2 regions of the Desulfatiferula olefinivorans genome follow, and region 1 is predicted to be linked to the other one. Evidence: riboswitches for the same ligand, from Rfam matches in the RefSeq annotation. Region 1 holds a riboswitch; the other holds the start of a gene.
What was found. Region 1 has a riboswitch for cobalamin ahead of thiC (phosphomethylpyrimidine synthase ThiC). Riboswitches for the same ligand answer to the same signal wherever they lie in the genome.
Positions count from the first base shown of each region.

Region 2: linked by a shared signal. The riboswitch ahead of tsaA (tRNA (N6-threonylcarbamoyladenosine(37)-N6)-methyltransferase TrmO) and the one ahead of thiC (phosphomethylpyrimidine synthase ThiC) in region 1 are both predicted to bind cobalamin.

Region 1 is NZ_BAAHXV010000023.1:52,798-67,717, forward strand. It holds gene ACYQ11_RS15325 (sigma-54 interaction domain-containing protein) at 1-1,077, shown strand, start outside; gene ACYQ11_RS15330 (antibiotic biosynthesis monooxygenase family protein) at 1,319-1,696, shown strand; gene ACYQ11_RS15335 (B12-binding domain-containing radical SAM protein) at 1,674-3,179, shown strand; gene ACYQ11_RS15340 (PAS domain-containing protein) at 3,176-3,883, shown strand; gene ACYQ11_RS15345 (hypothetical protein) at 3,894-4,151, shown strand; gene ACYQ11_RS15350 (ion transporter) at 4,292-5,098, opposite strand; gene ACYQ11_RS15355 (response regulator transcription factor) at 5,105-5,758, opposite strand; gene ACYQ11_RS15360 (PAS domain-containing sensor histidine kinase) at 5,728-6,813, opposite strand; gene ACYQ11_RS15365 (N-acyl homoserine lactonase family protein) at 7,037-7,783, shown strand; gene ACYQ11_RS15370 (SAM-dependent methyltransferase) at 7,793-8,212, shown strand; gene ACYQ11_RS15375 (hypothetical protein) at 8,244-8,702, shown strand; gene cobT (nicotinate-nucleotide--dimethylbenzimidazole phosphoribosyltransferase) at 9,078-10,145, opposite strand; gene thiC (phosphomethylpyrimidine synthase ThiC) at 10,209-11,558, opposite strand; cobalamin riboswitch at 11,646-11,846, opposite strand; gene ACYQ11_RS15390 (hypothetical protein) at 12,048-14,920, opposite strand, start outside.
Region 2 is NZ_BAAHXV010000002.1:273,991-288,910, reverse strand. It holds gene ACYQ11_RS02940 (LamG domain-containing protein) at 1-1,900, shown strand, start outside; cobalamin riboswitch at 1,961-2,156, shown strand; gene tsaA (tRNA (N6-threonylcarbamoyladenosine(37)-N6)-methyltransferase TrmO) at 2,291-2,770, shown strand; gene ACYQ11_RS02930 (MotA/TolQ/ExbB proton channel family protein) at 2,780-3,415, shown strand; gene ACYQ11_RS02925 (ExbD/TolR family protein) at 3,412-3,816, shown strand; gene ACYQ11_RS02920 (energy transducer TonB) at 3,813-4,472, shown strand; gene ACYQ11_RS02915 (ABC transporter substrate-binding protein) at 4,472-5,410, shown strand; gene ACYQ11_RS02910 (FecCD family ABC transporter permease) at 5,407-6,414, shown strand; gene ACYQ11_RS02905 (ABC transporter ATP-binding protein) at 6,411-7,253, shown strand; gene ACYQ11_RS02900 (midas domain-containing protein) at 7,445-9,577, shown strand; gene ACYQ11_RS02895 (valine--tRNA ligase) at 9,721-12,372, shown strand; gene nadC (carboxylating nicotinate-nucleotide diphosphorylase) at 12,384-13,211, shown strand; gene ACYQ11_RS02885 (hypothetical protein) at 13,217-13,543, opposite strand; gene mce (methylmalonyl-CoA epimerase) at 13,542-13,952, shown strand; gene scpA (methylmalonyl-CoA mutase) at 13,973-14,920, shown strand, end outside.

The DNA.
Region 1 (14,920 bases):
AAACGAACGATGGAACTCGTATCGGCACGGGAAGATGCGGAAAAAGGTAAAGTCATCGCCGAAAAAGCCCTGCACGAAATCAAAAAACTGAAAAACCAGCTTGAAGCCGAGAGAGCCTACCTCCAGGAGGAAATCAAACTGGAGTACAACCATGAAAACATCATCGGGCAGAGCGACGCAATCACATATGTACTTTATAAAATCGAACAAATAGCACGAACTGACACCAACGTGTTGGTTCTCGGTGAAACGGGCACCGGAAAGGAACTGGTGGCTCGGGCCATTCACGCCCTCAGCCATCGGAACAACAGGGCACTTGTCAAAGTTAACTGCTCAACCCTGCCCGCCAACCTCATTGAAAGTGAATTGTTCGGCCATGAAAAAGGGGCGTTCACCGGGGCGATGGAAAGGCATCTGGGCCGATTTGAGATCGCCGACGGAGCGACGATTTTTCTCGATGAAATCGGCGAGCTGCCCCTGGAACTCCAGCCCAAGCTGCTTCGGGTGATTCAGGACGGTGAATTCGAACGCCTGGGCGGCTCGCGAACCATCACCGTCAATGCCCGAATCATCGCCGCCACCAACCGGAATCTGGAAGAAGAGACCCACAGGGGACGATTTCGGGACGATCTCTGGTATCGTATCAATGTGTTTCCCATCACCATGCCGCCCCTCCGGGACCGCACCGAGGACATCCCTCTCCTTGTGGATTATTATGTCAGGCGAATCGCCAAGCGCCTGGGCAAATCCATCGGCATCATTCCGGCCGGCGTGATGCAGGATCTGAAGGCCTATCACTGGCCGGGCAACATCCGTGAACTCGAAAACGTCCTCGAGCGTGCGGTGATCAACTCGTCGGGACCCAAGCTCCACCTGGCCGATAACCTGAATATCCCCTTCAGCAGCCTGAAAAATGACCACAAAACCCTGGAAGCGATCGAGCGTGACCACATTCTCCGGGTTCTTGAACAGACCCGATGGAAAGTGAGCGGAAAAAACAGCGCATCGGAAATCCTGGGTCTTAACCGAAGCACCCTTCGGGCTCGTATGCGGAAGCTCCACATCGACCGTCCCTGATGGTTCCGACGGGCCTTGGCCGTCGGTCATATGTGACCGATTGGACACATGTGACCAGAAAAGACTCCGGCCAACACCAGTCCGACCCCTTCCATCCCCCGGATTCCAGCACATAAGGCCATGATACGACCCTGGCATGAAGATTGAAATACTGTCAGTTTGAATCGTCCGTGTGCCTTCCCTTGTCACCCCCCATGCACAGGTCAATGTTTCATGCTGAAAACAATGAGAGGCCGTTCATATGATCATCCTCAGAATAACCATCAACGTCATTCCTGAAAAATATCAGGAAATGCATCAAACCCTGATGTCAATGGTTGAATCACCCGAAGGGGGTTACGGCGGCCTGAGTTTTGGCGTTTATTGCGATATCGGAAACAAATATCGGTTCACCCTAATTTCGGAATGGCAGGATCGAGATACCCTGACTCATTTCCTGAAATCCGACCGGTTCAGCGTGATTCTCGGAACCCGGACCCTTTTGAGGGAGTCACTTGGCCTGACCATCCTGACCGTCCTCGACAGTGAAGGTCTGGAAACGGTTAAAAACATCAGAAATACAAAAATTTATGGAGAACAATATAATGAAGATCCTTATGATATATCCCAAATTCCCTGAAACCTTCTGGTCATTTACCTACGCCCTGAGTTTCGTCGGGAAAAAAGCAGCGTTCCCCCCACTGGGATTGCTCACCGTGGCGGCCCTGTTGCCCGAAGACTGGCCGAAACGGCTGGTGGATCTCAATGTGAACTCGTTAAGTGACAAGGATCTGGCCTGGGCCGACATGGTCTTCATCGGCGGCATGGCCGTACAGCGCGCATCGGCCCGTGCTGTCATCGCCCGCTGCAAGGCCATGTCTGTCACGGTGGTGGCCGGGGGACCGCTGTTCACGTCGGAGCCCGATGACTTTCCCGACGTGGACCACCTGGTTCTCGATGAGGCGGAGTTGACCCTTCCTCGTTTTCTGGCCGATCTTGAACGGAAAAAACCAAAACGAATCTACCGGTCCGAAGGCTTTTGCGATATGTCAATGACCCCGGTTCCTCTGTGGTCGCTGGTTAAAATGAAGCGCTATGCCGCTATGAGTCTCCAGTTTTCACGGGGCTGTCCCTTTAACTGTGAATTCTGCAACGTGACCGCCCTGTTCGGCCACCGGCCCCGTATCAAAACTCCGGAGCAGATCATTGCAGAGCTTGACGGGATTTATCGATCCGGCTGGCGCAACAGCATTTTTTTTGTCGACGATAACTTCATCGGTAACACCGCTTACCTCAAAGCCTGTCTCCTGCCGGCCCTGATCGACTGGCACAAAGACAAGAAAGGATGCGTGTTTTTCACCGAAGCCTCGATCAACCTGGCCGATGACCCCGAACTTCTGTCGATGATGGTGAAGGCCGGTTTCGATACGGTTTTCATCGGAATCGAGTCACCCGACGAGGTCTGCCTGACCGAATGCCATAAAAGTCAGAATAAAAACAGAAATCTCCTTGAAAGCGTGTCTGTCATTCATCGTTCGGGATTGCAGGTGATGGGCGGGTTCATCGTAGGGTTTGACAATGACAAGCCTTCGATTTTTCAGCGCCAGATCGATTTTATTCAGAAAAGCGGTATTGTGACGGCCATGGTGGGCATGCTCCAGGCCCCTCCGGGCACACGCCTGTTTGATCGTCTTCAGCGGGAAAGCCGGGTGACTCAAACATTTTCCGGCGATAATGTGGACGGCTCTACCAACATTATCCCAAAGATGGGAATGGAACGCCTTTCGAATGGCTACCGTGCGATTCTCAAACAGATCTATTCCCCAAAAAACTATTATCAGAGGGTTATCACCCTGCTCAAGGAGCTTAAACCGCCCGAAATCAACCAGCCACTCAATGTGCAGCGGTTTCTGTCGATGTTCCGGTCCGGAATTCGGCTCGGAGTCTTGGGGAAAGAACGATTCCATTATTGGAAACTGCTGTTCTGGGCGCTGTTGCACAAACCCAAGCTGATGCCGGTGGCCATCACCTTGTCCATCTATGGCTACCACTACCGAAGGATCTGTGAACGGCATTTCAATTTAAAACCGATGCATGGCTTTAAGACAAGGATAACGGTATGAAATTATTCAATATCAATAAACAGATCGAGAAAAAGGCAAAAACCGTCTATCCTGAAACGATACCATCGCAGTATGATCAGAAGCGTGTCGTTTATCAAGGAGGAGCGAACATGAAAATCAACAGGAGGAGCATCGATGTCCGCCGCCTGGCCGCCGTGTTGAAGCACTTGAATGACATCATCACCATTCAGGATCTAAACGGAAGGCTTCTGGCATGGAACAAAAGCGCCGAGCGCTTGTACGGATATACTGAATCAGAAGCACTCACGATGAATATCTCACAACTGATTCCTGAAGGCAGTCAACCAAATGGCCTGGCCTACATCGATCCATCTGACCCCAAAGGGCATGCCGATTCATTTGAATGCCAAAGGCTAACAAAAAGCGGTGACATTATAGATATATGGATTGTGACCACATATTTGAAAGACGATTATGGCAACATTGATTCCATTGCCACAACAGAGAGGGACATAACCCGGATTAAAACCCAATTGATTATACAAGAAAAAGAATTGAAGACACTGAAGGGGTTACTGCCTATCTGCGCTAATTGCAAAGAGATCAGAGACGATGAGGGTTACTGGCATCAAATCGAAAGCTACATAAGGGATCATTCCGAAGCTACGTTCACGCATAGCCTGTGTCCCAAATGTATTGAAGCATTGTATCCCGAATTTAATCTGACGAAAAATCAGGAATAAGAATAATGGGATGAATTCCATACGTGGCTTGACAAGATGCCAAATACCCCAAGGAAATAACGGAGAAAAAAATAAAAGGCACAAAAAAATTATGAAAAATCAAATAAAAACAGATAGTATGGAACAGTTGCTTTCTGATGCCGACAAACTCATTCAACAGATCCATTCCGATGTGATAAAGGAAATAGATGAAAACAGCCGCCTGCAATTTGACATTCACTGTCTTCAATTGGAAAGAATCAAATCAGAAATGCACGAAAAAAAATAAAAAAAACTCATTCCAGCGCCGAGGGTATTCACGAAGCCATTCTGGACATTGTCAAGTCGATGCAGGATTGGAAAAAAAAAACGCCTCTGATGGACCGTTGCTGTTGACAAAGGTCTTACGGGCTGCGCAAGGTCCTCATTTTAATTAATTCTGTGGCCGCAAAGTTTACAGAAGCGGGCGTCGGGGTCGTGGAGGGTGCTGCCGCAGCCGGGGCAGACCCGGAAGGGTTTGGCCTGATCCCCGATGGCCCGGGTCAGTTCGGCGGTGACGATGCCGGTGGGGATGGCGATGATGCCAAAGCCCAGAATCATCACCACGGTGGCCAGGGCCTGACCCAGTCCGGTCTGGGGGGAAATATCGCCGTAGCCCACGGTGGTCAGGGTCACCACGGCCCAGTAGACGCTGATGGGAATGCTGGTAAACCCGTTGGCCTTCCCCTCGATAATGTACATCAAAGCACCGATGATGGTGACAATGGTCAGAACGCTGAAGATAAAGACGATGATCTTGCGCCGGCTGGCGGAAAGGGCTTTGATGAGCAGTTCGGCTTCACCGATGTACTGGGCCAGCTTCAGCACCCGGAACACCCTCAGGACCCTCAGGACACGAATAACCAGAAGATATTGGCCGCCGGGAAAGAACAAGCCGATGTAGGTGGGAATGGTGGCCAGAAAATCGATGATGCCGAAAAAGCTCAGCGCATACCGAAGGGGCTTTGCCACCGTGATCAGACGGACGATATACTCCACCGTGAACAGCCCCGTGAAAAACCACTCGGCGGCTACAAAAAAAGGCCTGTAGGCCGCGGCATAGCTTTCGATGCTGTCCAGCATGACCACCAGCACACTGGCCAGAATGCTGATGATCAGAAGGATATCGAACAGCTTGCCGGCAAAGGTGTCCGATTCGAAAATAATCTGCTCGACGGTTTTCTTCAAATCCTTCATATCGACCTACCCCTTTGGACTCCGGCTCCATTCGATGGCCCGTTTCATCAAATCCGGTGAATTCTTCACATGCAGTTTGCGCTTGATGTATTCCCGATAGCTGCCCACGGTTTTTACGCTGACACCCAAAATATCTGCGATGTCCTTGCGTCCGTACCCCTTGCCGATCAGCTGGAACACTTCCAGCTCCCGGTCGGACAGGGTAGTCACCGGGTCACCGGACGCCTCGGATTTTTTCCCGGCCAGGCCGATAAGGGCGCTGATCACATCGTGGCTCGCATAGATTTTCCCGGCCAGCACATGACGGATGGCACCGGTGACGTTGGCGGTCATCTCCTCTTTCATAATGTAGCCCCGGGCGCCTGCCTTGAGGGCCCTCTCGGCGTAAAGGGATTCGTCGTGCATGGACACCACCAGAATCGGCAGCGTCTCGTCTTTTTCGTGGAGATCCCGAATCAGTTCCAGCCCGCTCTTGTCCTTGAGGGTGATGTCCACGATGACCATGTCGGGCCGGGCCTTTTCGATGGCCCGTTTGGCCTCGTTCACGTCTTCGGCTTCTCCGCAGACCGTCATGTCCGCCTCCTCGTTGATCAGCTGGGACAGACCTTTGCGGAAGACCGGATGGTCGTCTACGATAAATATTCGCGATTGATTCGGCATATGACCCGCGTTCCTTTGTTCAAAGCGCTTCGAATCGTAAGATCCGCTTTGATGTTTTTCGCCCGGTATCCCATGATCGACAACCCAAGACCGCCTGCGGGCCGACTGTCCGACATGCCGCAGCCGTTGTCGGCCACCACCAGGCAAAGGGCGTCATTGACGGAAAGAAGGGTGATTTTCACCCGGCCGGCCCGGCCGTGGCGCAGGGCGTTGTTCACGGCCTCCTGGACGATATGATAAAGATTCGTGGCCACGGCGTTGTTTTTGACGGCAAGGGAGGTCAGGCAGTTGAACCGGCAGGTGACGCCGAACACCTTCTCCACGTGATCGGCGAACTCGTTCAGGGAGGATGAAAGCCCTCCCTGTTCCATGTTGACCGGACACAGCCCCTTGGCCAGGCTTCGGGTTTTGGCCGTGGCCTGGCGGATCAGGCCCACGATTTCATCGGCCCGGTGGGTTTCGGGATGGTTTTCGGCGGAAAGCCGTTGGCGCAACAGGGACGACAGGGCTTCGATGCCCACCAGGTGCTGGCCCAGATCATCATGGAGATCGGACCCGATCTTGCGGCGTTCGGCCTCGCTGATCCGAAGGATTTCATCCTCGGCCCGCCGCCTCTCGGTGATGTCCCTCACCGAGGCCACACTCTGACGGGAACCCGGGATCAGGGCCACGGTCATCATGGCGATCTTGTTGTCCCGCCACTTGTTCCTCAGGCGGCATTCGTAATTCCGGGGCACCTTGTCCGGCATCTCCCTGCGTTTTTCGTGGTACTGTTTCATCATCTGGACATCCACGTCCTCGATAAATTCGGTCCAGACCCGTTTGCCCTCGATCTCCGCCTTGGAAAACCCCGACAGCTTCTCGAATTCGGTGTTGACCATGGAAATGGTTTTATCGTCGTCGATCACGATGGTGGCCGTTCCGGTGGTTTCAAAAATCGTCCGGTATTTTTCCCTGGATTCGAGCAACGCGGCGTTCTGCGCCTTCAGTTCGCGAATCTCCTTCTCCAGTGCATGAATTGTCTGATCGGCTTCCCCTTTGTTGTTTGCGGCCATATCCCTTTTCCTTTTAACGAAACCCGTGTCGCCACAGTGGTGTCCTGTGTTTTTAACACAGGCCGAAGGGGTCTGTCATCAGTGCATTTCAAGGGATAGTACGGAATCGTCGCAAAAGCCGTAAGGATAAATAGGGTTTACCATTTCGGCCATATGGCGTAACGTCCAAAGAAACGGCTCATAACAGGGCACATTCTTCACAGACCAAAGACGGAGGCGACCGATGAATACCTACACAATCCATCCCCTGGTCATGGGGACCAAGGTGTTCGACAAAAGCATGATGACCTATCAGTACAACAACGGCATTCCGTTTACCATTCCCATCTACTGCTGGTACCTGGAGGGAGGAGATAAAACCATTCTCGTGGACACGGGTGAAATGAGCCCCATCATATCCCGGGACCGGGAAGAGGCCATCGGCGGGAAGATCTACACCTTTGAAGAGGGGCTTGCCCGGTGGGGGCTCACGCCCGAAGACATCGACATCGTCATTCACACCCATCTTCACAACGATCACTGCGAAAACGACTACAAATGTGTGAACGCCGAATTCTTCGTTCACGAAAAGGAACTCGAACGCATCCACAACCCCCACCCTCTGGATTACCGTTATCTGGAGGACTACATCGATGAGGTGGAGGAAAACGGACAGATCCGCCTTGTCCGGGAGGACATGGACATCGTGCCGGGCATCCGGGTGATCCACACGCCGGTCCACACCGACGGCGGCCTGACCGTCCTCGTCGATACCCCTTCGGGCAAAGCCGCCATCACGGGATTCTGTGTAATCAACGAAAATTTCAATCCCCCAACGGAAATCCGGGCCATGGAAATGGCGGTGATCCCGCCGGGGACCCATGTCAACGTCTACGAGGCCTACGATATCATGCTCAAGGTAAAGGACATGGCCGACATCCTGATTCCCCTGCACGAACCGGCTTTCGCCGCCATGGACACCATACCCTGAGGAGGCAGCATGACCATCACATTCACGCCCATCGGCCATGCCCGAACCGACGCGACGACTGTGCCGCGGCACTGGTCGGTGTCCGAGGTGGAAGGCCGCCTCGAAATCGACCCGGCCTTCGCACCGGGACTTGACGACATCGCCGTGGGCGATCGCATCGTGGTACTGTTTCATTTTCACAAAAGCCCTGGGTTCAGGCCGGACAATCTCTTTCAGACCCCACCGAACCGAAAGGCCCCCCGGGGCGTGTTCAGCATCTGCTCGCCCATCCGCCCCAACGCCATCGGCATGAGCGTTCTGACGGTGCTGGCCAAAAGCGGGGGAACCCTTACGGTCCGGGGCATCGACATGATCGATAACACCCCCATCCTCGACATCAAGCCCTGGATCACCGGCGAGCACGACTGCCCCAGTGCGGGGCAGGCTTAAAACTCTGATGGACATTTAATATATTGATATAATGAAAAATATTGATTTAATGAAATTATTTTATCTTTGCGCTACAATGCTGATTCTCTTGAATTCTGGCACTGGATGTACATCAAAACATCGTATTTATTTATTAAATATCGGTAATGATGTTGCCTTTATTAAACCTACTGATGGGATCAGAATTCTTAAAATTGACGACACACGATTAAATATTATACCTGATGGTTACATGGCATTGGGAATAGGTAAACCAAAGTATTCCAGTGTTTCAATCAATCCAGGTCATCATAAAGTGGTTGTCGACGTAGAATATTTCAGAGAGGGCGCTGTATTTTTCCTTGATGCAGATTTTAAAAAGAACACGCTATATTATGTAAAATTCAAAGTTATAAAACGTGTTGAAGGGGAAAATGCATGGGTTCTTGATGTTTGGATAGAAGACTCAACCAATAAACACGTCGTCAGTAAAATTGTTAAGAATATTTAGAGGCTGTTTCATCGCCGAACGAATGGGTTCAGGGGATTGCTTTCAGCTGAACTCCAAGCATAGCGAAAGCGTGCCCATCACACGAACAACGAAAATTTATAGGCAACCCATCATGATCTTAAAATAATGGCATTGGGTTGGTTATGGCTTTGGCTTTGTCGATGTGTCTATAAGGTGAGGGTTTTTCCCTTGAGAAAAGCCTCAGGTTTATTAACCACCCGTTCGCTGCGCTCACTTAAGAACATGAAGGGCCACGAAGAAAAACCCACTATTTACAAGCTTCTTCGTGCCCTTCAGTGAGCAACGCGAACGGGTGGTTTAACAATAGGATGATCACCTCCATCTTGAGGGAGGTGACGATAATATTCTTTAAAATTATGACGGCGTATTGTTGTTCACAATGCCCACTTCCTCGAAGGTCTTGATCTCCGCAAGAATCCGTGTGGCCGCATCCAGAAGTTCCATGGCGATGGCGGCGCCGGTGCCCTCACCCAGTCGGAAACCCAGATCCAGCAAGGGATCGAATCCGAGCCGCTCATGCATGAACCGATGCCCCACCTCCACGGAGCGGTGGCTGGGGAACAGGTAATCTTTGGCCGCTGGCGCCAGTTCACAGGCCACCAGGGCTCCGGCTGTGGAAATCAGGCCGTCGCAGACCACGGGAATGCCGTGACGGGCCGCGCCGATCACCAGGCCGGCCAGGCCGCCGATCTCGAACCCGCCGACCTTGGCCAGCACGTCCAGGGCGTCTGCAGGGTCAGGCTGATGACGCGCAAGGGCCTGTTCGATGACCCTGATTTTATTGGAAAGCGCCGCATCGTCAATGCCGGTGCCCCGACCGGTGAGCCGGTCCACGGCGATGCCGGAAAAGGCCGCGATGATGGCCGACGAGGGCGTGGTGTTGCCGATGCCCATGTCCCCGGTGCCCAGCATATCCACCTTCCCTTCGGCCATGAGGCTGTCCACGATCTCAATCCCCGCTTCGATGGAGCTGATGGCCTGATCCCGGGTCATGGCGGGTTCCACCGCAAAGTTTTGGGTGCCTTTGGCCACTTTTTTATGAAAAATCGGCAGGGACGGATCGAAATCCGCGCAAACCCCCAGGTCGGCCACCCGGACCTCGGCCCCGGCATGGCGGGCCAGTACGCTGATCGAGGCCCCGCCGCCGACAAAATTGTAAACCATCTGAGCCGTCACTTCCTGGGGGAAAAGACTGACCCCTTCGGCCACAACCCCGTGGTCGCCGGCACAGGTCACCAGGACTTTCCGCGTCAGGCGCACATCCAGGGTTTTATGAATCGCGGCCAGACGGGCCGAAAGGGGTTCAAGCCGTCCCAGACTGCCCGCGGGCCGGGCCTGGTTGGCCAGACGATCGAGGGCCGTCTCGAGAAAGGTCCGGTCCGGGGGGATAATCGCATCGATGGTTCTGTTTAAAAACGTCATGGTCACCTCGTCATGTTGAAAAAACGCGGGGCTCACGCCCCGCTGTGGTTGAAGGGTTTAAGATCAGGCCGATGCCGCCGCTGACGGCGGGTCCGTCTGACAGGCATCGGTCTTGGCGGCTGAAATGTCTCCGCCGAACACCTGCATGCCCTTTTTCATGGCGCAGAAATCGCCGCACATGGTGCAGGTTTCCTTCTGCCCGGGCAGGCGGCTCTGCCGGATGGCCCGGGCCGTGTCTGGAAACATCAGAAGAGTCTCCAGATCATCCCAGCGCATGTCCCGCCGGGCCATGGCCGCCTGTTTTTCCCGCTCCCGACGCTGAGGGTCCCGGGCCACATCACCGATACGCACGGCCAGACGGGTGGTCCTCACCCCTTCCCGCACATCGGCCTCGTTCGGCAGAGCGAGATGCTCGGCCGGAGTGATGTAACAGACCAGATCCGCCCCGTAACGAGCCGAATGGGCCGCACCGATGGCGGATACCACATGATCGTACCCTGCCCCGGTATCCAGGGGAAGCGGTCCCAGCACATAATACGGCGCATTGCCGCTCATCTTTTTTTCAAGAAGAATGTTTGCCTCGATTTCATCCAGAGGCACATGGCCCGGCCCTTCGACCATCATCTGACAGCCCATGTCCCGGCCCAGTTCGGCCAGTTCGCAGTTGATGATCATCTCGGCCATCTGGGCACGGTCATGGCTGTCGTGGATGGCCCCGGCCCGAATGCCGTTGCCCAGAGACAGGACGGCGTCATACTTCTTCATCAGGGCGCAGACCCGGTCAAACTGTTCGTACAGCGGATTTTCCCGGTTGTTCTGATCCATCCACGCCACCATGAAGGTGCCGCCCTTGGACACCAGACCGCCGTACCTGTACCCCTGCTTTCTAAGGCGCTCGATGGTGTAGCGGTTGATGCCGCAGTGAATGGCCATGAAGCTCAGGCCGTCGTCGAGCTGGCGCTCGATCAGGTCGAACAGATACTCCGGGTCCAGCCGGGAGGGATTCCGGTAGGTGCGGGCCGCCTCGCTGAACGCCTGATACAGGGGAACGTTCCCCACGGGCAGCGAGCAGTTGGCCAGCACGGACCGCCGGATCAGGTCCAGATCCCCGCCCGCAGACAGCTCCATCAAACTGTCGGCCCCCTCTTCCTCGGCGGCCCGGGCTTTTCGGATTTCCGCCTCAACGTCGCAGATATCCGACGAGGTGCCGATGGAGGCGTTGACCTTGGTGCGAAGGCCGGTTCCGATCCCCACCGCTTTCTGGTGGGGACGAGCGGCATGGCTCAGAATAACGATTTCACCCCGGGCCACATGATCGCGAATGATCTCCGCATCCACGTTTTCATCCATGGCCACCTGGTGCATCTGGGGGGTGATGATGCCCTCGCGGGCACGCTCAAGTTGGGTTTTCATCACACAGCTCCTTTTGTTTTCCGCCCCCCGGAAACAAAAAAGGCTCCGGAAGGCATGATACCTTCTCGGAACCCTTTACCATCGAGCCCCAACATCGGCTTTTCTGCACGTCTTCTGACTTCCGGTCTTCCCCGTTGCACCTTCCCGATACCCGTGGGTATCAGTGGCTGCCCATGAGATCCTGAGCCTGAACGGTTTGTCACCCGGTTACAGCGGCGGGTCCGTCACGGATTTTCACCGTGTTCCGTTTGCAAAAAAGCGTTTGGATGAAACAATGCGAAATACATACCCCAAGGCCGCGGCATCGTCAAGAACGGAAAAAATGTCATCATTGATGATCTCGTAAAAAAAAGTTTTTGGACGGCTTCGTAAAATGTTCGAGATCAAGGCTTGCGAAGACCGAGGAATGAGGCGTACTTAGGGTACGCCGCAGTGACGAGGGATGACGCGTAACGCAGATATCGGACGTTTTACGAAGCCGCCATCCGGCTAGTGCAGAATATTCTGAAGCTTCAGAAATCGAATCACGTGGCGGTATAAAAACGGATGGACGCGGAACAGGCCCTCCTCCTGCTGAAGGATGCCCATGCGGGTCAGATTCTGAAGCGCGAGCCTGCTTTTATCCGCGGACTGGCGAAAAACGGCGGCGTGGTCGTCGATGGTAAGGGTGTCATGCTGAACAATGGCCCCCAGGGTGAAGCGGTCTTCGGTATTCAGATGCGACAGAAAGGTGACGTTGAACTGCACCTGGGAGGCCAGACGCAATTCATGCTCCTCGATACTCTGGATGGAACGCAGCCAGAACAAAATGGCCACGGAAATATTGCCCGATGCCACCGACTGGATCTGATCGAAGAATTTTTTTCTTAAGTAGGCCTGACGGTCCGTTTCGGATGACAGTTTCCGAAACGGACGGCTCATCCTGACGACACGGGAAATGAGAAACTTCAACTGATAGCCGGTCATCCGGTGACGGCTTAAAATCATGGATTCGATGTCCTCGCCGGAAAAGGGCTTGAGGGTCACGACCCGATCAAAGGCCCGTGACAGGTCGGCGGCCTTGTCCAGGTATTCCCAGCCGTAGAGGGTGCAGGAACACACCCAGGCCACCCGGCTGCGGGTATGATTGATCAGGGCCGCGAACTGATCGAGAAGATCAAATCCGTCCATGGTTTTCAAAAACAGCTTCTGAAGGTTTTCGACGACAAGGGCCGGAGGCTTGCCGTCGGACATCAGAAATTCACAAAGATCGTCCAGGGTGTCAAAGGGCTTGTCCGGTCGAAGCGGATGAAAGATTGCAGGCAGATCGGCCGTGTCATGCAGCGTTTCTTTGAGGTTCAGCACGTGAACGGTTCGATGCTTGGACCATTCGGGGGTGAGCATGTTGATCAGGGTTGTTTTGCCGCTTCCCCGCTCGCCCACCAGGGCGCAGGCCATCCCTCCGGACGTGTCCAGGGCGGCCATGTCATCCGTCAGGGTTTTGCGCTCGGCCTCACGGCCGTAAAACAGTCGGTCATCGGTCAGGGGTTCGATCTGAAAGAGCTGCTGATACACAAAGGGCAGGGCTTTTAGTTTCTCGGCGGTCTCAATCAGAAACTGGGTGAACTGGATGGTACTGTCTTCGTCGGGAGGTGAAAATCCGAGATTGATCCTTACGTCCTGATACCATTCCCTGCCCTTTTCCCATGCTTTACGCCCTTGGGCCCGGAGGGCTTTCATCTTCCGGCCGACCCATGCGGCCAGATCATGGACCATCCGTTTCAGACGGCCCGCAGCCTTGGCCTTGGCCAGTTTCAATTTCAAGGCAATGAGTTTCTCATTGTCGAGAAGTTTCTGGATCTGCACAATCCAGCCGTAGGCAATTTCACCCAAGTCTGCCCCGATGCTGTCCGGCAGGCCCCGAACCTGGTCCATCAGTTCGTTCAGCTGCCGGATGCTGCGGTCGATGCCTTCGACGACCATCTGATAGGCTTCCTCCGTATAATCTTCCTTATCCAGCAGGGCAAAGGAGGATTCGAGGTTAAACTCGACGACCTCCCGAATATCGTTCATGCCGTTTACGGTATCGTCCAGCCGAATGCGAAGGCCCTGCTGAAACGTGTCAAGCCGGGCTTGAAAGGCGATCAGAAATTCTTCGGTGAACAGCTCACGGATTGGAATCTCGGCCGTCTCGGACTGGGGCGGGATATGGTCGTCCCGTTTTTTGAACACCACGTGGTTTTCAGCCAGATTATTCGCCTTGTCCCGGGCCAGACGGCTAAGGGCAGACAGGTCCTGGCCGATTCCCGAACCGAGAACCCGGTTGGCGATGGCCGGAAGCAGTTCCCGGCGGAAATCCCGGACCAGGGTCCGGCTTTCCTGAATCATGGTTTTCTTGAGATGCCATTCCCCGGCCTGCTCCATGCCGCCTAAGCGCTGACGGGTTTTCATCAGGGTTTCCACGGCGTGTTCACACTGGGGAAGAATCCGGCCGGTGATCTTGCTCGACACCGACGCCAGAATTTCGAGGGTTTTTTTCGCCACCTGGACCTGAATGCGGCTCAGGGCGACATCATGGGTCCAGTCCCGTCCCTCCCCTTCAAAATGACGGACCCAAAGATCCTGGGCGTGGTTGAATGTCCGTCGCTGTCGGGCCTGGGCCTTGAGAAAGCGGCGGCGTCCATACCGGCCATGGGGCAGAACCGGCGTTCCTGAAAATTGGGCGGCATGGGCCCACTCGGTTTCAAAGGCGGCTGCAAAGGCGTCGAACCGCTCCAGCCATTCTGCTTTGACGGATTCAAGGGACGCTGAAAGCGCCGCCGGATCGAAGACGTCGGGTCCAGGCCCGGCCATCCGGGCCTGAACACGGTCATGCACGTCCCGAATCCAGTTGCTTTTTTCTTCGCCCAGGCCCAGAAAGCCCAGTGTGTGATCGCTCATGACCGCGTGAAGGGCCAACAGCCGGTCGGAGATCCGGGCCAGAAAAAGATCCATGCACCCGGAAATCAGATCGCTGTAAGGAATCAGAAAATGAAGCCTCAGAAAATGCTGAAGGTTCAGCACATGGGTCTGAGGCGACGGCGGTTTTTTTGTGGATCGGAACACATTGGCGGTAACCCGGCCGGCATGGCTCAGTGATCGACGGAGCCGCCTGAACGATTTATACGTCCTGATCCATTGGGAGTCCTTTGGACCGGGCTTGAAAAAATCATCGTTCCAGACCAGTTCATAGCTGCGGGGAAAGGTTCCGATCAAACGGTGAAAACGGTCCTGCCCTTCCTTGTCCAGTTCGACTCTGATCTCCGCAAGGGGCTTGAAATCGGATATCTCTTTCACGTGATCGAGAAAATCGTCGATGCGTGTCCATATGCGGCATAAAAGGT
Region 2 (14,920 bases), on a different contig from region 1:
TTCGGCCTATATTTTCTATGGGCGCTCCCATCGCATCGATATTCCCCGAACGTTGGCCAACACCTTTACAAACGGCAGCTTCACCGTGTCGTTCTGGGTGAAAACCCAGGACAGGGACGGGGGGATGAAGGGCCTGGTCTCAAACGAACGCTCTTCCTCGCCGTCCTTCTGGGCCTTCAATCTGATCGATGCGAACCGGATGGCCTTTCGCCTGCGAAACCAGGAGGGTCAGACCGTTTCCATCGCCGCGCCCATCACCGACGGCGCCTGGCATCAGGTCACCGGGGTGAGAAACGCCCAGGACAACACGATCAGCCTTTACGTGGACGGCCGGTTGATCGAAACGGCAACCGGGGTCAGCGGCACCGTGGACGCCGGGGGGAAGATTTCCGTGGGGGATCAGAAGAATCTGATGTTCGTGGGACGGATCGACGATATCCGCCTGTGGAACCAGGCCCTGGACAGCGCGGTTCTGGCACGGATTCACGCCCCGGAGGCCGTGGAACCTTATGAAATCCTCGATGAGGCTGAATTGCCCGGCATGCCCGAGCCGGTGGCCCGCTATCTGTGTGACGGCAACGCCGAGGACAGTTCGGGACGGGGAAATCACGGCGTCGTGAGCGGTGCGGAGCTGATCGAGGATCGGGTGGGCAATCCGGAACGGGCCTATCTGTTTTACAATCGCCCCCACAAAATCAAAATTCCCAGAACGGATGCCGTGACTTTTGCGTCGGGCAGTTTCACGGCCTCGTTCTGGGTCCGTCCCGCCGATGAGCCGGTCGGAGTGGTGGAGCTTTTGAGCAATGCCGCGGGCGGCACACCGTTCTGGGCCTTCCGTTACACCCATGAGGGCCGGGTTAATTTCTATCTCCGGAACCAGGAAGGGGACGCTTCGTCTCTTCAGGCACCCCTCAGCCCCGGGGCCTGGCATCATGTCATGGGAACGCGAAACGCGGCGACCCGCACCATGACCCTGTTCGTCGACGGTCTGCCGGTTCATACCGGCCCCGCCGTGTCCGGCAGCGTGGACAGCCTGGGGCCGATTTACGCCGGGGATCACGGGAACCTCCTGTTTGTCGGGCGCATGGACGAGATCACGCTGTGGGATCGCGCCATGAGCGATGATAACATGGCGGCCTTTCATCAGGAAAGCCTTCAGCTCGTTCAGACCGCCTCCCTCTCCCCGGACGAGGACAGCAGGCAGGAGCCGGTGGGTGTGTATCATTTTGACGGCGATGCGACCGATTCATCGTCTGAACAGAACCATGCCGTCGTCTATGGCGCCGCATTGTCCCAGGACCGTTTCGGGAACGACAACCGGGCTTACTGCTTTTACAACCGAAGCGATCGGATCAAAATTCCGCTGACGGCCACCAACACGTTTTCCCGGGGGTCCTTTTCCGTGGCCTGCCGTGTCAAGATCAATGAACCGGCCCAGGGCATTCGTCAGGGGCTGGTGACCAATGCCGGTTCACCTTATCAGAAGTGGGGGCTCTTTTACGGCAGTGATCAGGTGACCTTTTTCATCGGAGACAAGGAAAAACAAACCACCTTTCTCGCCCATCCTGTTAATGTGGGTGTCTGGTACGATATTCTTGCCGTCAGGGACGCCGGGGAAAACACCATCCGTCTCTATGTGAACGGCAATCGCGTGGGACAACGGACCGGTCTGTCGGGGGACGTAAACAGTGGCGACTACATCTGTGTCGGCGACGGCGGAAACCTCCTGTTCCGGGGCTGCATCGACGAGGTGACGCTCTGGAGACGGGCGCTTTCCGATCAGGAAGTTCACGATATGACGACCGTCGACCCCGTGAAGCCCCTCCATGTGCCGGTGGGACCTGCGATACTCGAGGGAAGGAAAACCCTGAACAAGGGGCACCTGCTCCCGAAGAAATGATCGTGCCGCTGACGGGGCCGGCCGGAAAAACATATTGACATCGGATGGGCCATGGGGTAGCACAAACAGACATGTTCAGGTGCCGAAAGGCTTAATCGGGAATCCCGTGAAAATCGGGAGCGGGCCCGCCGCTGTAATCCTCTTGTCTTTTTTGTGAAAGAAACGTTTCGGCCATCAATGCCACTGATCGCACGAATTGGGAAGGCGGCTGAAAGGGGAGGAGAGTCAGAAGACCTGCCTGAATGGACGCACCGGGTCCTTCGAGGACGGAAGGCCGGTTAAAGCGGATCTTATGGATGAACAGGGATATCCCCGGATCGCGGCATCACGTCGGTCCGGGGTTTTTTATTTCGGGGGATAAGGCCACGGGGCGTGGCCCATGGAGGTACTATGGTCGAACTGCATCCCATCGGGGTGATCCGTACACCGTTTCAGAACAGGGAAGGCATGCCCATTCAGCCCACCGGGGCCGAACAGACCCGGGGCACCGTCGAGCTGATGCCTCAGTATGTCGAAGGCCTTAACGATCTTGACGGGTTTTCCCATATCATCCTTTTGTATCAGTTCCATTTGTCGGATACCTTCACGCTGACCGTGACGCCTTTCATGGATACGACGCCCCGGGGGCTGTTCGCAACCCGGGCGCCGCGACGCCCCAATCCCATCGGATTGTCCATCGTCCGGCTGACCGGCGTACGGGGCCCGGTTCTGGACGTGGAAGGCATCGATGTGGTCGATAAAACGCCGCTTCTGGATATCAAACCCTATGTTCCGGTATTCGACCTACCCCGCGGCGAGGTAAGATCGGGCTGGGTGGCGGCGTCCACGGGGGATGTTCAAACGCGTCGGGCGGACAATCGGTTTATATAAGGACAGGCCATGCTGATCGAGATGCTCAAAAACGGGGGGCCGGTGATGGTCCCCCTTCTGATCTGTTCCCTGGTTTCGGTGACCGTGATCATCGAGCGGCTGATTTTCTGGGCAAGGCTCCATGGCGGCATGAACAAGGAACAGGTGTTCGAGGTTCTGGAACGCGTCAGGCAGGCGGACTGGGACGGTGTCCGGGCCATCTGTGCCGGGCGAAGCAACTACATGATCCGGATTCTGGCCGCCGGTATTCTGCATCGGGATTTTTCCATGCAAAAGGCCATGGAGGCGGCGGCGGCCGATGAAGTGAAGAGAATGAACCGCTACATGGGGGTTCTCGATACCATGATCACCGTGGCCCCTCTTTTGGGCATTCTGGGAACGGTGACGGGCATCATCGTGTCCTTCGATGTGCTTGGGCAATCGGGCATCGGTGATCCCCGGGCCGTGACCTCCGGCATCGCCGAGGCGCTTCTCACCACGGCGGCCGGGTTGACGATTTCCATTTTCACGGTGTTTCCCTATAATTTTTTCCACGCGAAAATCGAAAATGCGGCGTTGTTCATCGAAAAATACGCCACCAGCCTGGAAATCGTCTGGGAAAAACAAAACGTGCCGACCGACGGGGGGAGCGGTGCCCAGCGATGAAGGTTTTTCGCCCGCGCAAAAAAATCAGACTGGACATGCTGCCCATGATCGATGTGGTGTTTCTGCTTCTTGTCTTTTTTATCTATGCCATGATGTCCATGGCCGTGCACCACGGGGTGCCCGTGGACTTGCCCAGCGGGAACCATCTGGAGACGAGCCGGGATAACCTGGTCTCCCTGACCCTGAAGAACAACGGCAATATTTATGTGGACAAGGAGCCCGTTGACAAAACCCGTCTGGCCGAGGAACTCGGGCGGCGTATCGCAAGGCCGGAAGAAGCCGGAGTTCTGATTTTCGGGGATCGGGAGATATCCTACCAGATGCTGTTCGAGGTGATCGACACGGTACGGGGGCTGGGTGTTTCCCGGCTGTCCCTTCAGGCGGAGGTTCCGGGGCCATGAAACGACTGATCGTTCCGGCCGCTGTGTCGCTTTTGCTTCATGGCATTCTCTGCGCCGCATCGGTGGATCATCTGATCCGTCCGGTAGTTGAAACCCCAAAGGTCCGGGTGATGAGCATGGATCTTTGCCTGATCGAGGCCCCGGTCACAACCGATCCGCCTCCGGTTGTCCCAAAACCCCCTGAGCCGTTGAAGAAAAAGACGTCTCCCCCAAAAACGGTGAAACGTCCGGCACCGGTTCCGGAAAATCAAACGGTTCCTGCGGTAGAACCGGCCCCTATGCCGGAAACGGCGTCGGCAGCGGACACGGTCCCGGATGATCCTGCCCGGGAGACCCAGGCCGTAAGGGAGGAGCCCCACCCGTTTCAGGCACGGGTCCGAGAGGCGTTTCCCCTGTATCAGGACAATCCGCCGCCCGATTATCCCGCCCTGGCCCGCAAGCGGAACTGGGAAGGCCGGGTGGAACTCGACGTGCTGGTGGGACGGGACGGCCATGTGAAGGATGTGAGGGTCGATCGGTCCAGCGGTTTTTCCCTGCTGGACCGATCGGCTTTGAAAAGCGTGTCGCGGTGGCGTTTCGAACCGGGTCTTCGCGGTGACGAGCATCTGGAAATGTGGGTCAAGGTTCCCGTTGTCTTTCAGTTGGAGGGGGCCTGATGACGAACAACGCATCGAGGCTGACCTTCGTGCGCGTTTTCACGCTTTGCCTGCTTCTGTCGGTCTGTGCGGTTAAGGCAACCGCCGCGTTGACCGAGCATGTGGATCAGCTGGGCCGGCGCTGTCTGATTCCGGATGCACCGAAACGTGTGATATCCCTGGCACCGAGTATCACGGAAATCGTCTGTGCCTTAGGCCGGGAGTCTCTGCTAACAGGGGTGACCCGTTTCAGCGACTATCCGCCGTCCATCCGCGACCTGCCCAAGGTGGGATCCTATATCCGTCTGGATCTGGAACGGATCGTCAGTCTTTCTCCGGATCTTTGCATCGGCATCAAGGACGGCAACCCCAAGGAAACGGTGCTTCGCCTTGAGGCCATGGGCATTCCTGTCTTCGTGGTCGATCCCCATGATCTGAACTCGGTGATCGGCGCCCTGACCGATATCGGCAAGGTGCTGGGCGCAGAGGAACGTGCGGCCCGGCTGGTCCGGGACTTTTCCGATCGCATCCGGCACGTCAAAGCCTTTACGGACCGTTTAAAGCACCGGCCCCGGGTCTTTTTCCAGATCGGGGTGGCCCCCATTGTCAGCGTGGGCCGGGGAACCTTTCTGGATGAACTGATCCGCCTGTCCGGGGCCGACAACATCGCGGGCATCACGCCGGGTTATCCGCGTTTTTCCATCGAGGAGGTGCTTCATCTGAACCCCGACGTGATCATCATCACCTCCATGGCCCGGGGTCAGGTTTTCGAAGAGGTCAAAAAACAGTGGTCTTCCTGGCCGGATCTGGCCGCGGTCAGGCAGAACCGGGTCCATATCGTGGATTCCGATGTGCTTGACCGGCCCACACCCAGGCTGGTTTCGGGTCTTGAAATGCTGACGGCGCTGATTCATCCGGCCTTTGTGCCCCTTTCAACCCCTTTCGAGGCATCGCCGTGAAGCTGTCCGTAAACCAGACCCTGATGTTCGTGATCCCGACTCTTTGTGTCATGTTGGTCCTTGCCGTGATTCTTGGTCTGTCCACGGGATCGTCGGCCATTCATCTTGGTGATCTGATTCAGGTCCTCCGTGGCGAGGGAAGTGCCATGATGGAGTCCATCCTCTGGCGGATTCGACTGCCCCGGGTGCTGATGGCGGCCCTTTCCGGGGCCGTTCTGTCCCTGGGCGGCCTGGTGTTCCAGGCCCTGCTTCGGAATCCTCTGGCCGAACCCTATATCCTGGGTGTGTCGGGGGGCTCGGCCATCGGTGCGATTATCGGTATCATGATCGGCCTGTCCCGGTTCCCCGGCGTGGGTCTTACCGCCTTTTTCGGCAGCATGATCACCCTGACTCTGGTGGTGCTGATGGCGTCCCGGAAAAACGCTCTGAAAAAAGAATCGGTGATATTATCGGGGGTCATGGTCAACGCCTTCTGTTCGGCCCTGATCATGTTTCTGATTTCCCTGACTCAGGACAGCAAGATCCACACCATCATGTTCTGGCTGATGGGGGACCTGTCCTCGGCGGATATGACCCAGACGGGCATCCTGGCCGTCAGCGTGCTGCCTTGTTTCGTTCTGATCTTTCTTTTCGCCCATACGCTGAACCTTTTGCTTCTGGGGGATGAAACGGCCATGTCTCTGGGCGTCAATGTTCAGTTGGTGGGTCTGGTTCTTCTGGTCACCACCTCCTTCATGGTCAGCGCCACGGTGTGCCAGGGCGGTCTTCTGGGCTTCGTCGGGCTGGTGATTCCTCATATTTTCAGAATGATGCTGGGCCCGGATCATCGGATACTCGTGCCGTCGTGCCTGCTGGGCGGGGCGGCCTACCTGGTGGTCTGCGATCTTCTGGCCCGGGTACTGCCCGATCAGGGAGAAATGCCCGTGGGGGTGATCACCGCCATGATCGGTGCGCCTGTGTTCATCGTGCTCCTGAAAAAACAAAAGGGGAACGGGCTGTCATGACGATATCGCGACCGGTGGCGATATGTGCCGAAGGACTGCGCTTTTCATTCGGAGGCAGGCCCGTCATCGATGATCTTTCCCTTGCCGTTAAACAGGGTGAGTGCTTTATGATCATCGGTCCCAACGGAGCGGGGAAAAGTACCCTGCTCAGGGGTTTGGCGGGGATTGAAAAAGAAAAGACCGGGTCTGTTTATCTTGAGGGGCGTCCGATGGGCCGGTATTCCCGCCGGGAACTGGCCCGGAAAATCGCCTTTGTCCCCCAGCTCACGGCAACGGATTTTCCCTTTACCGTTCGGGAAGTGGTGATGAGCGGCCGGGCTCCCCACCAGGGCCTGCTGGGCATGGAAACACGGCGGGATTGTGCCGTGGTTGACGAAGCCATGGGGTTTACCGATGTGGGCCATCTGGCCGGCCAGCCCGTCTGCTGCCTAAGCGGCGGAGAGCGGCAGCGGGTCTTCATCGCTTCGGCCATCTGCCAGGAGCCGTCCGTGGTGCTGATGGATGAACCCACCTCGGCCCTGGACCCGGCCCATCAGATCCGGATTATGGATCTGATGGAACGTTTGAAAATTGAAAAAAACATGACGCTGGTCATGGTCATGCACGATATCAATCTGGCGGCCATGTATGCGGACAGAATACTTGTTCTCAAAAACGGAAAATCGATTCACGAAGGAACGGTTCATGAGGTCATCACCCGGGGAATTCTCGAACAGGTTTATGAATGTTCCTTTATGGTTGATGTTAATCCGTTGGGAGAGAAACCCCGATCAATCCCCGTACCATCTAAATTTCAAGAGGTTGTATCATCCTTGAATAACTCGTTAAGGCGTGGTTGATGCGAGCGATGTTTTTTCATCGGAATCGCTAGAAATGCGCTAAAGCCAATAATATCAAATGTCTTGACAGGTATCTTGCCGTGTGGTATTTTTACTGGAACTATTTTTCTTTAGTGATTTAAAATGCTTATCTGATTTTTGTTATCTTTGGCGACGTTGTTGAATCGTTTATTTACTGGAGACGATCCCTTATGGATGAAAAAAAACAGTCTGAAAAAGACGTGTTTGGCCACGATGATGACGAACCGATTGATCTGAATGACCCTGTTTTTGATGATAAAACCATCGATTTGACAATCCCCGCCGATGACGTTGATGATTTTTCAAGCCCGACCCAGTCCCACCCCACCCAGCCGACCATCGATCTGAATGAGTTTGATGAAACCGAAGACGCCGTGATTGATCTGATGGAGCCTGTTTCTTCTGGAAAGACGGAGACCCTGACTCCGGATCCGGAGACCCTGGACGACGACTTATTGATTCCGGATCTGGAGGATTCCACCGAAGACAGCCTGCCTCTGGTTGCCAATGAATCCGATCATGAAATTCAGGGCGAAGAAAATGGAACGGATGAGGATATTCTGGATCTGACCGATTCCGTGACCCGCACCATGGACGACGACATCATTGAGCTTATGGATAACTTCCTGGAAGACGATGATATTCTTGATTTGTCCGAACCGGTCACCCAGGGGATAGACGGGGATGAGGACGTGTTGGATCTGACCGAGCCTGCGGATGAGGACGACGACGATATTCTGGAGCTTTCCGAACCGGCCACCCAGGTGCTGGACGAGGATGAAGCGGTCCTGGATCTGACCGAGCCCGCGGATGAGGACGACGACGATATTCTGGAGCTTTCCGAACCGGCCACCCAGGTGCTGGACGAGGATGAAGCGGTCCTGGATCTGACCGAGCCCGCGGATGAGGACGACGAGGATATTCTGGAGCTTTCCGAACCGGCGACCCAGGTGCTGGACGAGGATGAGGCGGTCCTGGAGCTGACCGAGCCCGCGGATGAGGACGACGAGGATATTCTGGAACTTTCCGAACCGGCGACCCAGGTTCTGGATGAGGATGAAGCGGTCCTGGAGCTGACCGAGCCTGCGGATGAGGACGACGAGGATATTCTGGAGCTTTCCGAACCGGCGACCCAGGTGCTGGACGAGGATGAATCGGTCCTGGAGCTGACCGAGCCTGCGGATGAGGAGGACGAGGATATTCTGGAGCTTTCCGAACCGGCCACCCAGGTGCTGGACGAGGATGAATCGGTCCTGGAGCTGACCGAGCCTGCGGATGAGGAGGACGAGGATATTCTGGAGCTTTCCGAGCCGGCGACCCAGGTGCTGGACGAGGATGAATCGGTCCTGGAGCTGACCGAGCCCGCGGATGAGGAGGGCGAGGATATTCTGGAACTTTCCGAACCGGCGACCCAGGTGCTGGACGAGGATGAAGCGGTCCTGGATCTGACCGAGCCGGCGGATGAGGAGGGCGAGGATATTCTGGAGCTTTCCGAACCGGCCACCCAGGTGCTGGACGAGGATGAAGCGGTTCTGGACCTGACCGAGCCCGCGGTGGAAGAGGCGGTTGCCGATCTCGATGCCCAGCCGGAAGAAACCGACGCTGAGCGTGATTTCTCGCATTTTGCCGAACAGACCTGTGAAAACCTTCAGTTTGAATTGGCCTCAAGTAAGCATTCCCCCACGATTCTCGGAGCGGAACCGGTGGGTGAAGATTTCGATTTCGACAGCTTTGCCGAACAGACCGCCGATAATCTCCGGATGACGCCGCCCGAGCCGTCCGACGACAGTGACATCGTTGACCTGACCCTCCAGGCCGAACCATCCGGTGAGGGGCTGGATGAAACCCTTGAACTGTCTCCGGCTGGGGCCGGGGACGACGAGGACGAAGATCTGCTGGATCTTTCCGATATCGTTGTCGATGAGGCGGATGCCCCCATGGATTCAAAGGACGACGATCTACTGGACATGACCTGGGACGGGGACCGGACCGTGGAGCTTGAGCCGGAAGACAGTTCGGACTTCTCAGTGCTGGAAGCGGAAATCGAAAAGGAACTCGGTGCCCATCATGCGGACGATGCTAAACATATCGCCGCCTCCCTGGGGCTTGAACTGGACGAGGACACGACCGGCGACGCTTCCGAGCCGATCCTTTCCGTCAGCCGGGAGATGCTCGATGAGGCCGTGGAACGGGTGATCCGGAAACTCTATGGTGAAAAGATCGACGCCATCCTCACCGAGGTTCTCGGCAGGGCCGTGTCCGCTGATATCGAACGGCTTAAAGGCCTGCTGGCCGATGAATGATGAAAAACGGGATAATATGGAATTGTAAAATCCGTCAAAACATACTATAACGCTTTCTTTTTCAATGAAAACTGGGAATTATCACATAGTTCCCAGTTTTTGTTATGGTGCGGTGATTATCAGACAAGACGAGGGTTTCGGCAATGAGCACAGAGCAGCTGGACAAGGGGTACGAGCCCCGGGATGTGGAACAGAAATGGTACGACGTCTGGATCAGGGAAAAACGGTTCAGCGCTGATGAAAAAAGTGAAAAAACACCTTACGCCATTGTCATTCCACCCCCGAACGTCACCGGGGTTCTGCACATGGGGCATGCCCTCAACAACACCCTCCAGGATATCCTGTGCCGCTACCGGCGCCTTCGCGGAGACAACGTTCTCTGGATGCCCGGCACCGATCATGCGGGTATTGCCACCCAGAACGTGGTCGAGAAGAAACTGGCCTCCGAAGGCATCTCCCGCCATGAAATCGGTCGGGAAAAATTTATCGAGCGGGTCTGGCAATGGAAAGAGGAATCCGGCAGCGCCATCATCAACCAGCTCAAACGCCTGGGTGCCTCCTGCGACTGGGACCGGGAACGGTTCACCATGGATGAAGGCCTGTCCCGGGCCGTGCGCAAGGTGTTCGTGTCCCTCTACAAGCAGGGGCTGATCTATCGCGGCGACTACATCATCAACTGGTGTCCCCGCTGCAACACGGCCCTTGCCGACCTGGAAGTCGATTACGAGGACATGCAGGGCAAGCTCTATCATATCAAATATCCCTTTTCGGACGGGTCCGGCTTCTTCGTGGTGGCCACCACCCGGCCCGAAACCATGTTTGGCGACACGGCCGTGGCGGTCAATCCCGATGACGAACGCTATAAGAACATCTCCGCCAAAACGGTCAAGCTTCCCCTGACCGACCGCGACATCCCCATCATCCGTGATTCTTACGTGGAAATGGGCTTCGGCACCGGCGCCCTGAAGGTGACCCCGGCCCATGACCCCAACGACTTCCATATCGGCCGCCGCCACAACCTGGACAGCCCCAAGGTGATCAGCGACGAAGGCATCATGCTCGACGGGGCCGGACGCTTTGCCGGTCTTTCCCGGGAAGAGTGCCGCAAACAGGCCGTGGCCGCCCTGGAACAGGAAGGGCTTCTGGTCAAGGTCGACGATCATGCCCACAGTGTGGGTCATTGCTACCGCTGCAAAACCATCATCGAGCCCAACCTCTCCCTCCAGTGGTTTGTCAGCACCAAGCCCCTGGCCGAAAAAGCGATCAAGGCCGTGGAAGAGGGCAGGACGCGCATCATTCCCGAACACTGGGCCAAAACCTATTACGAATGGATGAACAATATCCGCGATTGGTGCATCTCTCGCCAGATCTGGTGGGGCCACCGTATTCCGGTCTGGACCTGCGAAGACTGCGGCGAGGTCATCGTGGAGATGGACGATCCCACGGTCTGCCCGGCCTGCGGGAAAACCCGTCTGACACAGGATACCGATGTGCTGGACACCTGGTTCAGCTCGGCCCTCTGGCCTTTTTCCACCATGGGCTGGCCCGATGACACCGATCTCTTGAAAACCTTCTACCCCACGGCAACCCTGGTGACGGGGTTTGACATCCTCTTTTTCTGGGTGGCCCGCATGATGATGATGGGCCTTCATTTCATGGACGAGGTACCGTTTAAGGATGTCTACATCCACGCCCTGGTCCGGGATGAGGACGGCCAGAAAATGAGCAAGTCCAAGGGCAATGTCATCGACCCTCTGACGGTCATCGACACCTACGGTACCGACGCCTTCCGGTTTACCCTGACGGCCTTCGCGGCCCAGGGTCGGGACATCAAGCTTAGTCTGGCGCGGGTCGAGGGCTACCGGCACTTCATCAACAAACTCTGGAATGCGGCCCGTTTTTCCTTCATGCATCTTGACAAAGCCTATCCCGATCTGGCCCCCGAGCACATGGGGCTTTGCGATCACTGGATTCTATCGCGCCTCAAAAAAGTTACCGACGAGGTCACCCGAACCCTCGACGGCTACCATTTCAATGAAACCGCTGCGGCCCTTTATAAATTCGTCTGGAACGAATTCTGCGACTGGTATCTGGAAGCCTCCAAACCGGCGCTCTACGGCAAAAACGGCGATGCCTGCATGACGGCGTCCAAGGCCGTCCTCTACCGGGTGCTTCGCGATACCCTGGTCCTGCTCCATCCCCTGATTCCATTCGTGACCGAAGAGATCTGGAGCCGGATTCCCGGCACCGACGGCTCGATCATGACCGCCGTCTATCCCGGCGACCGGGACGATCTTGTGATCGACGACACTGCAGAAAAGGACATGGATCTGGTCATGGGTGTGATTTCAGGCATCCGGAACATCCGGGGGGAAATGAATATCGCGCCGTCACTTAATCTTTCGGTCCAGTTCCAGAGCGACGATTCGCCGGTTCGGGAGACGGCCGCCGCCCACAAGGATCTGATCATGATTCTCTCCCGGCTCGACGCCTTCGACATAACGCCCGTCGGTGAGAAACCCAAATCCTCGGCCACGGCCATCGTGGGTGAGGCCAGTGTTTTCGTGAACCTCAAGGGCGTCATCGATTTCGACAAGGAAGCGGCCCGCCTGGAAAAAGCCATCGCCAAGCTGGAGAAAGAGGTGGACGGCATCGCCAAAAAACTCGATAACCCCGGCTTCGTCGGCAAGGCCCCCGAGGATGTGGTCGAAAAAGTCCGCGCCCAGCATCGGGAAGCCCGTGAAAAACTCGATAAGTATCTAGAAAATTTAAATAAAATTAAAACGATGGCATAGGCAGGTTGAGGATGGATTTGACAGTCAGGCATTTGATCGAACTGGCCTTTGCCGAGGATATCGGGTCGGGGGACATCACCTCCGATTACGCCATCGAGGCCGAAACCCGGGGCGAAGGGTATATCGTGGCCAAAGAGGATCTTATCGTGTGCGGCACCGCCGTGGCTGAGGACGTGTTTCGCATGCTCGATCCGGACGTCGTCATTTCCACCGTGTTTTCCGACGGGGACGCCGTGAAAAAGGGTGAGACCGTCATGACCTTTGCGGGCAACCTGAGGGCCCTGCTCAAAGGCGAGCGGACCGCCCTCAATTTCCTTCAGCGTCTGTCGGGCATCGCCACCAATGTCAGATCCTACGCCGAGGAAATGAAAGGCAGCACAGCCCGTCTGGTCGACACCCGGAAAACCATTCCCGGATTTCGCACCCTTGAAAAATACGCCGTCCGGGTGGGCGGGGCTTACAACCATCGCATGGCCCTGTACGACGGAGTCCTGATCAAGGACAACCACATCGCGGCCTGCGGCGGCATTCAACACGCCGTGGACCGGATCCGCCGCCACGTCTCCCACCTGGTGAAAATCGAGGTGGAGGTCACCACCATGGATGAGGTCCGCGAGGCCCTTGCCGCCGGCGCCGACGTGATCATGCTCGATAATATGGATCTCGATCAGATCCGCGACGCCGTGGCCGTCATCGACAGACGCGCCCTGGTCGAGGTGTCCGGCTCCGTGGTCAAGGAGCAGCTTAAAGCCCTTGCCGAAACCGGCGTCGACATCATCTCCTCCGGCGCCCTGACCCACCAGGCCCGCGCCGTGGACCTTTCCATGAGGATCAAGTAACGATCTCATAATTGATGATCCTGTATAATGTCATCACATGACGGCAAAGAAAAACGTTCGAGTTCAAGGCGTCGCGAATCCCGAGGAATGAGGCGTACTAAAGGTACGCCGCAGTGACGAGGGATGAAGCGCAACGCAGAAATCGGACTTTTTTCGAAGCCGTCATAATTGGTCTGCGTTAGCCTGCGAACATCAAAACCGCTTGACAATAAAAACGCCGCCATGGTACGGGTGATCTGACTGAGCGCTCGTTCAGAATTGTTGCACGCCATCACCACCATACAAGATAAAAAAATCATAAACGATGCATTCATTTCGTGAGGAGGATCCATGAAGGTGCTCAAGATCGATCACATCGGCATCGCCGTCAACGCCATCGACGAGGGCCGTCATTTCTGGTCCGACATCCTGGGGCTGCCCATGGAGGGGCAGGAGACCGTGGCCGAGCAGAAGGTGACCACGGCGTTTTTCCCGGTGGGAGACAGCGAGGTAGAACTGCTGGAATCCACCGCTCCCGACGGTCCCGTGGCCCGTTACATCGAAAAACGGGGACAGGGAATCCAGCACATCGCCTTTCGGGTCGAGGACATTGACGAAAGTCTTCGCGAACTCAAGGAAAAGGGCGTTCCGCTGATCGATCAGACGCCGAGGATCGGTGCCGGCGGCGCCCGGATCGCCTTTATTCATCCCAAAGCCACCCAGGGCGTTCTGGTGGAATTGTGCGAGCGGTGTGACGATTGATCCAAGAAAAGGAGAAACCCATGGCAGATCATCCCCTGAAAGAAACCTGGACCCGTCTGGCGGAAAAGGAACTACGCGGCAAACCGCTGTCGTCACTGGACTGGCAGACCCCCGAGGGTATCACCGTCAAGCCCCTGTACACGGCGGAGGATATCGAGGACCTGCCCGGCGTGAACACCCTGCCGGGCCTTGAACCCTTTGTGCGGGGGCCCAAGGCCACCATGTATGCCGGACGTCCCTGGACCATCCGTCAGTACGCCGGTTTTTCCACGGCCCGGGAGTCCAACGATTTTTACCGGAAAAACCTGGCCGCCGGGCAGAAGGGGCTTTCCGTGGCCTTTGACCTGGCCACCCACCGGGGCTATGATTCGGATCACCCCCGGGTGACCGGCGACGTGGGCAAGGCCGGCGTGGCCGTGGATTCGGTGGAGGACATGAAGATCCTGTTCGACCGGATTCCCCTTGACGAAATGTCCGTGTCCATGACCATGAACGGGGCCGTTCTGCCGGTCATGGCCGGGTACATTGTGGCGGCGGAAGAGCAGGGCGTTTCGAAGGAAAAACTCACCGGTACCATCCAGAACGACATTCTCAAGGAATACCTGACCCGGAACACCTACATCTATCCGCCGGGCCCGTCCATGCGGATCGTATCCGATATCATCGGCTACTGTTCAAGGCATATGCCGAAATACAATTCGGTGAGCATCAGCGGTTATCACATGATGGAAGCCGGCGCCGACTCGGTGCTCCAGACGGCCTTTACCCTGGCCGACGGCCTGGAATACGTTAAGGCGGCCCTTGCAGCCGGTCTGGACATCGACGACTTCGCCCCCCGCCTGTCGTTTTTCTTCGGCATCGGGATGAATTTTTTCATGGAGATCGCCATGCTGAGGGCGGCCCGGTTTCTGTGGAACGAGCTGATGGGGCGGTTCAACCCGAAAAAAACCGCCTCCCGCATGCTGCGA